DNA from 2 places in the Streptomyces sp. NPDC090108 genome. Region 1 is predicted to be linked to the other one. Evidence: riboswitches for the same ligand, from Rfam matches in the RefSeq annotation. Region 1 holds a riboswitch; the other holds the start of a gene.
The links. Region 1 has a riboswitch for thiamine pyrophosphate ahead of thiM (hydroxyethylthiazole kinase). Riboswitches for the same ligand answer to the same signal wherever they lie in the genome.
Positions count from the first base shown of each region.

Region 1 (4,205 bases):
ATCAGGCCCTCCTCGACCACGGCCACGGCACCCACGCCACCGGACAGCTGCTGCGCATCGCCCTCGACGGCCGCAGCGCACAGGTCGTCAACGCGGGCCATCCGTGGCCGCTGCGCCTGCGCGACGGCACGGTCGCCGAGGTGGGCCTCGCCGTCGATCTGCCCTTCGGCGTCCCGGTGCCCGGTCCCTACCGGGTGCAGCACCTCGATCTGCGCCCCGGCGACCGTCTCGTCCTGCACACCGACGGGATGCGGGAGCGCGGGGCGGCGGCCGTCGACCTGCCCGGCCTGGTCCGCGACACCGCCGCCGACCATCCGCGGGAGGTCGTGCGCACCCTGACCGCCGCGGTCACCGAAGCCTGCGAGGGACGCCTCGCGGACGACGCCACCGTGCTGTGCCTGGACTGGTACGGCCCCGGCGCCGGGAGCGCCCGCGTGTGACCGCACGCCCGCGGTGTCCGGGTGCGGCTCCGCGGCCCGCCCTTCCGGGACCGGGAGCGCCCGCTCCCGGTGCCATGCGGGTGCGCCCGGGGGACTGCCGGCCCGTTCGTCGTCATCGGATCCGCGTGCCCGCGGCCCACGCGTCCGCGTAGGACCGTGCGGCGGCGCGCGGGTCCGGGGCGGCGCAGATGCCGGAGACGATCGCGCCGCCCGCCGCACCGGCCGCCCGCAGCGACGTCATGTCGGCCACCACGACCCCGCCGATCGCCACGGCCGGCAGACGCGTGGCGCGGACGAGCGCGGCGAACCCCTCGTGTCCGAGCGCGGGCGGCGCGTCGGACTTGGTGCGGGTCGCGTGCAGGGCCCCGATGCCGACGTAGTCCACCCCGGCCGGGTCCTCGGCGGCGGCCCGCAGTTCGGCGGGGGTGGCGGCGCTCAGACCGAGCACGGCGTCCGGCCCGGTCAGCGCGCGCACGGCGCCGGGCGGCAGGTCGGACTGTCCGACATGGACGCCGGTGACGCGGGCGCCCGCCGCACGGGCCGCGAGGAAGACGTCCACCCGGTCGTTCACGAACAGCGCGACCCGCTCCGGCAGCACCGCGGAGATCCGCAGCACCGTGTCGAGGAAGGCACGGGCGGAGGTGTCCTTCTCCCGCACCTGGACGGCCGTGACGCCGCCGGCCACCGCAGCGGCCACCGTCTCCACCACGTCACGGCCTTGGGCGGCGCACTGGGCGGTGTCGGTGACCAGGTAGACGGAGCAGTCGGGGAAATCCGTGCCGGGCCCGTCCGGGCCGGCCGGGATCACGCCCACGAGACCGCGGCCCGGGCGGTGAGCGTGGCCTCGTCCAGTCCGGCCAGCGCGTCCAGGAAGCCGACGGCGAAGCTGCCGGGGCCCGTGGCGCGGGCCGCGGCCACCTCCGCGGCGACCGTGTAGACGGTGACGGCCGCGGCGGTGGCGGCGAGCCGGTCGCCGTCCGCGGGGACGAGCGAGACGAACGCGGCCATGACCGCGCCCAGGGCGCAGCCGCCGCCGGTCACCCGGGTCAGCAGGGCGTCGCCGTTGGCGACCCGCACGGTCCGCACGCCGTCGGTGAGCAGGTCGACGGGGCCCGACACGGCCACGACACCGCCCGTGGACCGGGCCAGGGCGGCCGCGGCGGGCGCGGCGGCCTCGACGTCGTCGGTGGTGTCCACACCGCGGCCGCCGGATCCGTCGCCGGCCACCGCGATGATCTCCGAGGCGTTGCCGCGCACCACGGCCGGCGCGAACGCCAGCAGCTCCCGGGCGAGGGCGGTGCGCACCGGCAGGGAGCCGACGGCCACCGGGTCGAGGACCCAGGGCGTGCCGCAGCCGGCCGCGGATCCGGCGGCCTCCGCCATCGCGGCGCGCTGCTCGGCGTGCGGGGTGCCGAGGTTGACCAGCACACCGGAGGCCACCTTCGCGAACGGTCCCGCCTCCTGCGGGATGTCCACCATCGCCGGGGTCGCGCCGAGCGCGAGCAGCACGTTCGCGGTGAAGTTGGTGACCACGCCGTTGGTGAGGCACTGCACCAGCGGGGACGCGTCCCGCAGCCGCGCGAGCGCTCCGGCGCTGAGGACGGACAGGTCTTCGGCAGGGCGCGTCATGCGCGACATCCCTTCGCTGGTACGAGCCAGATCAGGTTCGACGGGTGTGATCTCAGCCCCCGGCGGGGGCACCCCGTGTCTCGTCGGACATGCTAACCCCCTGGTAGGACGGCGGCGGACGCGGACCGGCCCCGTGACCCGGTGACGCCGCCGGGTGTCCGTACGACGACAATGCCGTCTGCCGTGCGATGGCACTGTGGAACCTGCGGGCACCCGTCCCGCCGGTCCCGTCCCCGATCCCAGGAAGCGTTCATGACCATCGACCACGCCGTGTTCGAGGGGCGCATGCCCACGGGCTCCCGCGACCTGTCCGTCGAACGGCACGGCATCGGACCCGTGCCCGAGGGGAACCGGTACGGCCGGCCCGCGCGGCTGTTCACCGTCTGGTTCGCGCCGAACCTCACCATGACCGGGGTGTTCTCCGGCACGATCGGGATCGCGCTGGGACTCGGCTTCTGGCAGGCCTTCACCGCCATGGCCCTGGGCACCGTGCTCGGCGCGGTGCCGGCCGCCTATCTGGGAACCTGGGGAAGCCTCACCGGAGCCGGCCAACTCCCGCTGTCCCGGCTCGCGTTCGGGCGGGCTGTCGCCCTCCCCGGGGTGCTGCAGTGGCTGTCGTCCATCGCCTGGGACGCGCTGATCGGACTGTTCGGCGGGGACGCCCTCGCGCGGCTGCTGGGCTGGCCGTTCTGGCTGGGCGTGCTCGGTGTGCTGGCGCTCCAGGGCGTGGTCGGCGTCTTCGGCTACGAGGTCATCCACCGGCTGCAGAGCGTGATGACGTTCGTTCTGGGGGCGGCGTTCGTCGCGCTCGCCGTCGCGCTCCTGCGCGGAGTCGCGCTGCCGGTCTCCGGGACCGTGCACGGCGCCGACCGGACGGGGGCGTTCATCCTGACCAGCACCGTCGCGCTGAGCCTGTCGCTGTCGTGGGCGCCCTACGCCTCCGACTTCAGCCGCTACCTGCCCACCGGCGCCTCCCGTCCGCGGATGTTCTGGTACACGCTGCTGGGCCTCACCGCCGCCTACGTGGGGGTGGAGACGCTGGGCCTGTGGGCCGGACGGCTGCTGACCGACCAGACGGCCGCGGGCGTGCAGCGGCTCCTGGGCGGCGGGGCGGCCGGCGCGCTCGGCCTGCTGGCCGTCGTGGTCTCCTCGGTGTGCAGCAACGCGATGAACGACTACAGCGGCTCGCTCGCCCTCCAGACCGCAGGACTGCGCCTGCCCCGGCCGCTGGCCGCCGCCGCGGCGGCCGTGCTGGGCTTCGCTCTGGTGCTGTGGATGCACGCCGCCGACACCACGGCGCGCTTCCAGAACGTGCTGCTGTTCGTGGGCTACTGGATCCCCGGCTTCGTCGGTGTCGTCCTGGTCGACTGGTTCGTCCGGGCCCGCTCCCGCGGCGGCCGCCCGCTGGACCTGCGGGCCGAGCTGGAGCGCCCGCTGCCGTGGTGGCCCGCCGTGGCCGCCTTCGCGGCCGGCTTCGCCGCGGCCGTCCCGTTCATGAACACCACCCTGTACGTGGGCCCGGTCGCCGCCGCGCTGCACGGCGGCGACCTCGCGTACTACGCCGCGTTCGTGGCCTCGGTCGCGGTCTACCTCCCCCTGCGCCTGCTGCTGCCCCGGACCGGCGCCCCGGCCCGGGCCTGAACCGGTCTCCCGCCCCGCCGCACGCCGGAGACCGGACACCACGGGCTCACCGGCCTCCATGAGGGCCCACAGGGCGCCCCGGCACACCGCCGGGGCGCCCTCGCCGTCGACGGCCGGGACCGCGGTCCAGGGGGCGTCTCCCCGATCTTCGTGGGTCCGCGACGATCGAAGAGACACCCCCTAAGGGCTGTCCCGTAAATGATCTATGGCATGCCGACTGACCAGCAGTGCTGCCTCTCACCCTGTGAGGGTGAGGTTGTGGAGGCGGGCGATGCCGAGCATGGCGTGGTGGACGCCCTCGTCCTTGAGGCGGCAGTCGCGGAGGATCTTCCACGTCTTCATGCGTGCGAAGGCGTGCTCGACGCGGGCGCGGACCTTGCGGTGGGAGGCGTTGTGCTCCGCTTTCCAGGTCGGTAGTTCGGCCTGGTCGCGTTCCCGGTGGTGAGGGATGATCAGGCCGGTGCCGCGGTAGCCGCCGTCAGCGATCACGGTTGT
Region 1 covers NZ_JBIVDQ010000003.1:889,052-893,256, reverse strand. The annotation lists gene ACIPRD_RS14155 (PP2C family protein-serine/threonine phosphatase) at 1-440, shown strand, start outside; gene thiE (thiamine phosphate synthase) at 553-1,248, opposite strand; gene thiM (hydroxyethylthiazole kinase) at 1,245-2,069, opposite strand; TPP riboswitch at 2,061-2,155, opposite strand; gene ACIPRD_RS14140 (cytosine permease) at 2,322-3,710, shown strand; gene ACIPRD_RS14135 (transposase) at 3,948-4,205, opposite strand, start outside.

Region 2 (4,205 bases), on a different contig from region 1:
CAACGGTGGTCGGTGCGGGTGGCAGTCGACGATCCGAAGGGGTACGCGCGTGCTGCCGACGTGGTTCTTCGAGTGGAGGAGCAGAGGTGACTTCCCCGTCAAGACTGCGTGCGACGGCTGACACCAGCAGCTGACACCGAAAAGCACGGACAGTCCCGTTGACCGAGTGATCAGGTGCTGACTTCCAGGCGATGACCGTTACGCGGACTGCGGTGACAATCCTCGCAGGAGGCAAGCGTGAGACCGGAGGCCGGCCCAGTTCTCCGCGGGCATCCCTCAGTAGTCGGAGGTGGCGCAAACGCGCAGGCGGTGAGGGGCGAACAGAACCCGCCGCAAGGCCGGCAGGAGGCGGAGGCCGGGCCGTCCGACGCCACTCGGTCACGGCCGGTGACGACTGCTGACGACAGTGGCATGGATCGGCAGCCGCAGGTCACCCATGTGGATCTGAGACACTGGTATCACCATGCCCAAGCCCGGAGAACTCACTTTCGTCGCCCCGCGCGGAGCCAAGAAGCCGCCGCGGCACCTTGCCGACCTCACGCCCGCCGAGCGCAAGGACGCGGTGGCCGAGATCGGCGAGAAGCCGTTCCGCGCCAAGCAGCTCTCGCAGCACTACTTCGCGCGGTACGCGCACGACCCCGAGCAGTGGACCGACATCCCGGCCGGCTCGCGGGACAAGCTTCGCGAGGCGCTGTTCCCGGAGCTGATGTCGGTCGTGCGGCACCTGTCGACCGACCAGGGGGACACCCGCAAGACCCTGTGGCGGCTGTTCGACGGCACGCTCGTCGAGTCCGTCCTGATGCGGTACCCGGACCGGGTCACCATGTGCATCAGCTCGCAGGCCGGATGCGGCATGAACTGCCCGTTCTGCGCAACCGGCCAGGCCGGACTGGACCGCAACCTGTCCACCGCGGAGATCGTCCACCAGATCGTGGACGGCATGCGGGCGCTGCGCGACGGGGACGTGCCCGGCGGCCCGGCGCGGCTGTCCAACATCGTCTTCATGGGCATGGGCGAGCCCCTCGCCAACTACAAGCGGGTCGTCGGTGCCATCCGCGCGCTGACCGACCCCGCGCCGGACGGCCTCGGCCTGTCGCAGCGCGGCATCACCGTGTCGACGGTCGGCCTCGTGCCCGCCATCCACCGGTTCGCCGACGAGGGCTTCAAGTGCCGTCTCGCGATCTCCCTGCACGCCCCCGACGACGAGCTGCGCGACACCCTCGTCCCCGTGAACACGCGGTGGAAGGTGCGCGAGGTGCTGGACGCCGGGTTCGACTACACGGAGCGGTCCGGCCGCCGGCTCTCCATCGAGTACGCGCTGATCAGGGACATCAACGACCAGGCCTGGCGTGGTGACCGGCTCGGCCGGCTGCTCCGCGGCAAGCCCGTGCACGTCAACCTCATCCCGCTCAACCCGACGCCGGGCTCCAAGTGGACCGCCTCGCGGCCCGAGGACGAGAAGGCGTTCGTGGAGGCCATCGCCTCCCATGGCGTTCCGGTGACCGTCCGGGACACCCGCGGCCAGGAGATCGACGGCGCCTGCGGCCAGCTCGCGGCCACCGAGCGGTAGGGCCCCGCCGCAGGGGGCTCACCGGCTCCCACCGGCCCAGCCCCACAGCGCCTGTGTGGTCCGCTCGCGCCTGGCTGTAACCTGGGCCGCGCGGACAACTTCATACAGAGACATCTTCATATTCCGACAGGGGAGCGCCACAGCGCTGAGAGTGCGGCATCGGGCCGCAGACCCTCTGAACCTCGCCCAGGTCATTCTGGGTAGGAAGTTCGGTCATCACTCGAGCTGTTGTGCCCTGCCCGGGTTCCCTCGCGGAGCCCGGGCAGGGCCGCGTCTCTTCCTGGCCACCCCCAGGAGGACAACCAGTGCACATCAAGACCCTCGCGGCCGCGGCGGCCGGGATCGGCCTGCTGGCCATGCCGGTGCTCACCGCGTGCGGAGCGAACGGCACCGCGGACACCGCCGGCTCCACGACCGTGACCCTGGTCAGCCACGACTCGTGGAGCGTGTCCAAGAACGTCGTCAAGGACTTCGAGAAGCGCTCCGGCTACAAGGTCCGCGTCCTGAAGGACGGCGACGCCGGACAGGCCGTGAACAAGGCGATCCTCACCAAGGGCCACCCGCAGGGCGACGTCTTCTTCGGCGTCGACAACACCCTGCTCTCCCGCGCCCTCGACAACGGCCTCTTCCAGCCGTACCGGGCCAAGGGCCTCGACACCGTCGACCCGGCCTTCCGGCTCGACGCGGGAAGGAACCGCGTCACGCCCGTCGACCACGGCGACATCTGCGTCAACTACGACAAGGCCTGGTTCGCCAAGCACCGGCTGACCCCGCCGCGGACCTTCGCCGACCTCGCCGAGCCCGCGTACCGCAACCTCCTGGTCACCGAGAACGCCGCCACCTCCTCGCCCGGCCTCGGCTTCCTGCTCGGCAGCGCCGCGCGGTACGGAGACAAGGGGGACAAGGGCTGGCAGGGCTACTGGAAGAAGCTGAAGGACAACGGCGTCAAGGTCGTCGACGGCTGGGAGCAGGCCTACTACCAGGAGTTCTCCGGCTCGTCCGAGGGGAGGAAGGCGGGCGGCGACCGTCCGCTCGTGGTGTCGTACGCCTCTTCGCCGCCCGCCGAGGTCATCTACGCCGGCAAGCGTCCGGCCACCGCGCCCACAGGGGTGGCCACCGGCACCTGCTTCCGGCAGACCGAGTTCGCCGGACTGCTGAGCGGCGCCCGTAACAGCAAGGGCGGCAAGGCGTTCATCGACTTCCTGCTGACCCGCGAGTTCCAGCAGGACATGCCGCTGAACATGTTCGTGTACCCCGTGGTGAAGGGCGCGAAGGTGCCGGCCGAGTTCACCGAGTACGGCCCGGCCGCCGAGCACCCCGAGACCATGGCCCCCGCCAGGATCGCCGCGGGCCGCGACCAGTGGGTCAGGGCATGGACGTCGCTCGTACTGAAGTGACCCCTCCCACGAGGGGTGCCCGCGGGAGCGCGGCGCGGCTCGGCCTGATGGCCCTGCCCGTCGCGTTCTTCGCGGTGTTCTTCGCCTGGCCGGTCGCCGCGATCGTGGCGACCGGGCTGAAGGCGGACGGTTCCTGGCACCTCGGGCGGATCGCGGACGTCGTCACGCAGCCGGACATCCGGCACGTGCTGTGGTTCACCACCTGGCAGGCCCTCGCGTCCACCGCGCTGACCCTGCTGCTCGCGCTGCCCGCCGCCTACGTCTTCGCGCGCCTCGACTTCCCCGGCAAGCAGGTCCTGCGGGCCGTGGTCACCGTCCCGTTCGTGCTGCCCACCGTCGTCGTCGGCACCGCCTTCCTGGCCCTGGTCGGGCACGGCGGGCTGCTGGACGAGCTGTGGGGCGTACGGCTGGACACCACGGTGTGGGCGATCCTGCTGGCCCACGTCTTCTTCAACCACGCCGTGGTCGTACGCACCGTCGGCGGCCTGTGGGCCCAGCTCGACCCCCGGCAGGAACAGGCCGCCCGGATGCTGGGCGCGTCCCCGCTGCGGGCCTGGCGGAAGATCACGCTGCCCGCTCTCGCCCCCGCCGTGGCCGCCGCCGCGCTGATGGTGTTCCTGTTCACCTTCACCTCCTTCGGCGTCGTCCAGATCCTCGGCGGCCCCGCCTTCTCCACCCTCGAAGTGGAGATCTACCGCGAGACCTCCGAGGTCTTCGACCTGGCCACGGCCGCCGTCCTCACCCTCGTGCAGTTCGCCGCGGTCGGCGCGATCCTCGTCGTGCACGCCTGGACGGTACGGCGGCGGGAGAGCGCCCTGCGCCTGGTGGACGCCTCCGTCACCGCCCGCCGGCCGCGCGGCGCGGGGCAGTGGACCGTGCTCGCCGGGGTCCTCCTCACCATCGCCCTGCTGGTGGTGCTGCCCCTCGTGGTGCTCGTACGGCGCTCCCTCGACGCGCCCGGCCTCGGCTACTACCGGGCGCTGGCCACCTCCGGGGACGGGACCTTCCTGGTGGCGCCGCTGCACGCGGTGTGGACCTCGCTGGAGTACGCCGCCGCTGCCACCGCGATCGCCGTCCTGGTCGGCGGCCTCGCCGCCGCCGCGCTGGCCCGCCGGGACGCGGGGCGGCTGGTGCGCGGCTTCGACGCCCTGCTGATGCTGCCGCTCGGCGTCTCCGCCGTGACCGTCGGCTTCGGTTTCCTGATCGCCCTGGACGAGCCGCCCCTGGACCTGCGGGAG
Region 2 covers NZ_JBIVDQ010000001.1:118,792-122,996, reverse strand. The annotation lists gene ACIPRD_RS00490 (hypothetical protein) at 1-90, shown strand, start outside; gene rlmN (23S rRNA (adenine(2503)-C(2))-methyltransferase RlmN) at 464-1,570, shown strand; TPP riboswitch at 1,689-1,795, shown strand; gene ACIPRD_RS00480 (thiamine ABC transporter substrate binding subunit) at 1,876-2,967, shown strand; gene ACIPRD_RS00475 (ABC transporter permease) at 3,015-4,205, shown strand, end outside.
Region 2: it holds a riboswitch for thiamine pyrophosphate, as region 1 does, so the genes downstream of both, ACIPRD_RS00480 (thiamine ABC transporter substrate binding subunit) here and thiM (hydroxyethylthiazole kinase) in region 1, are expected to answer to the same signal.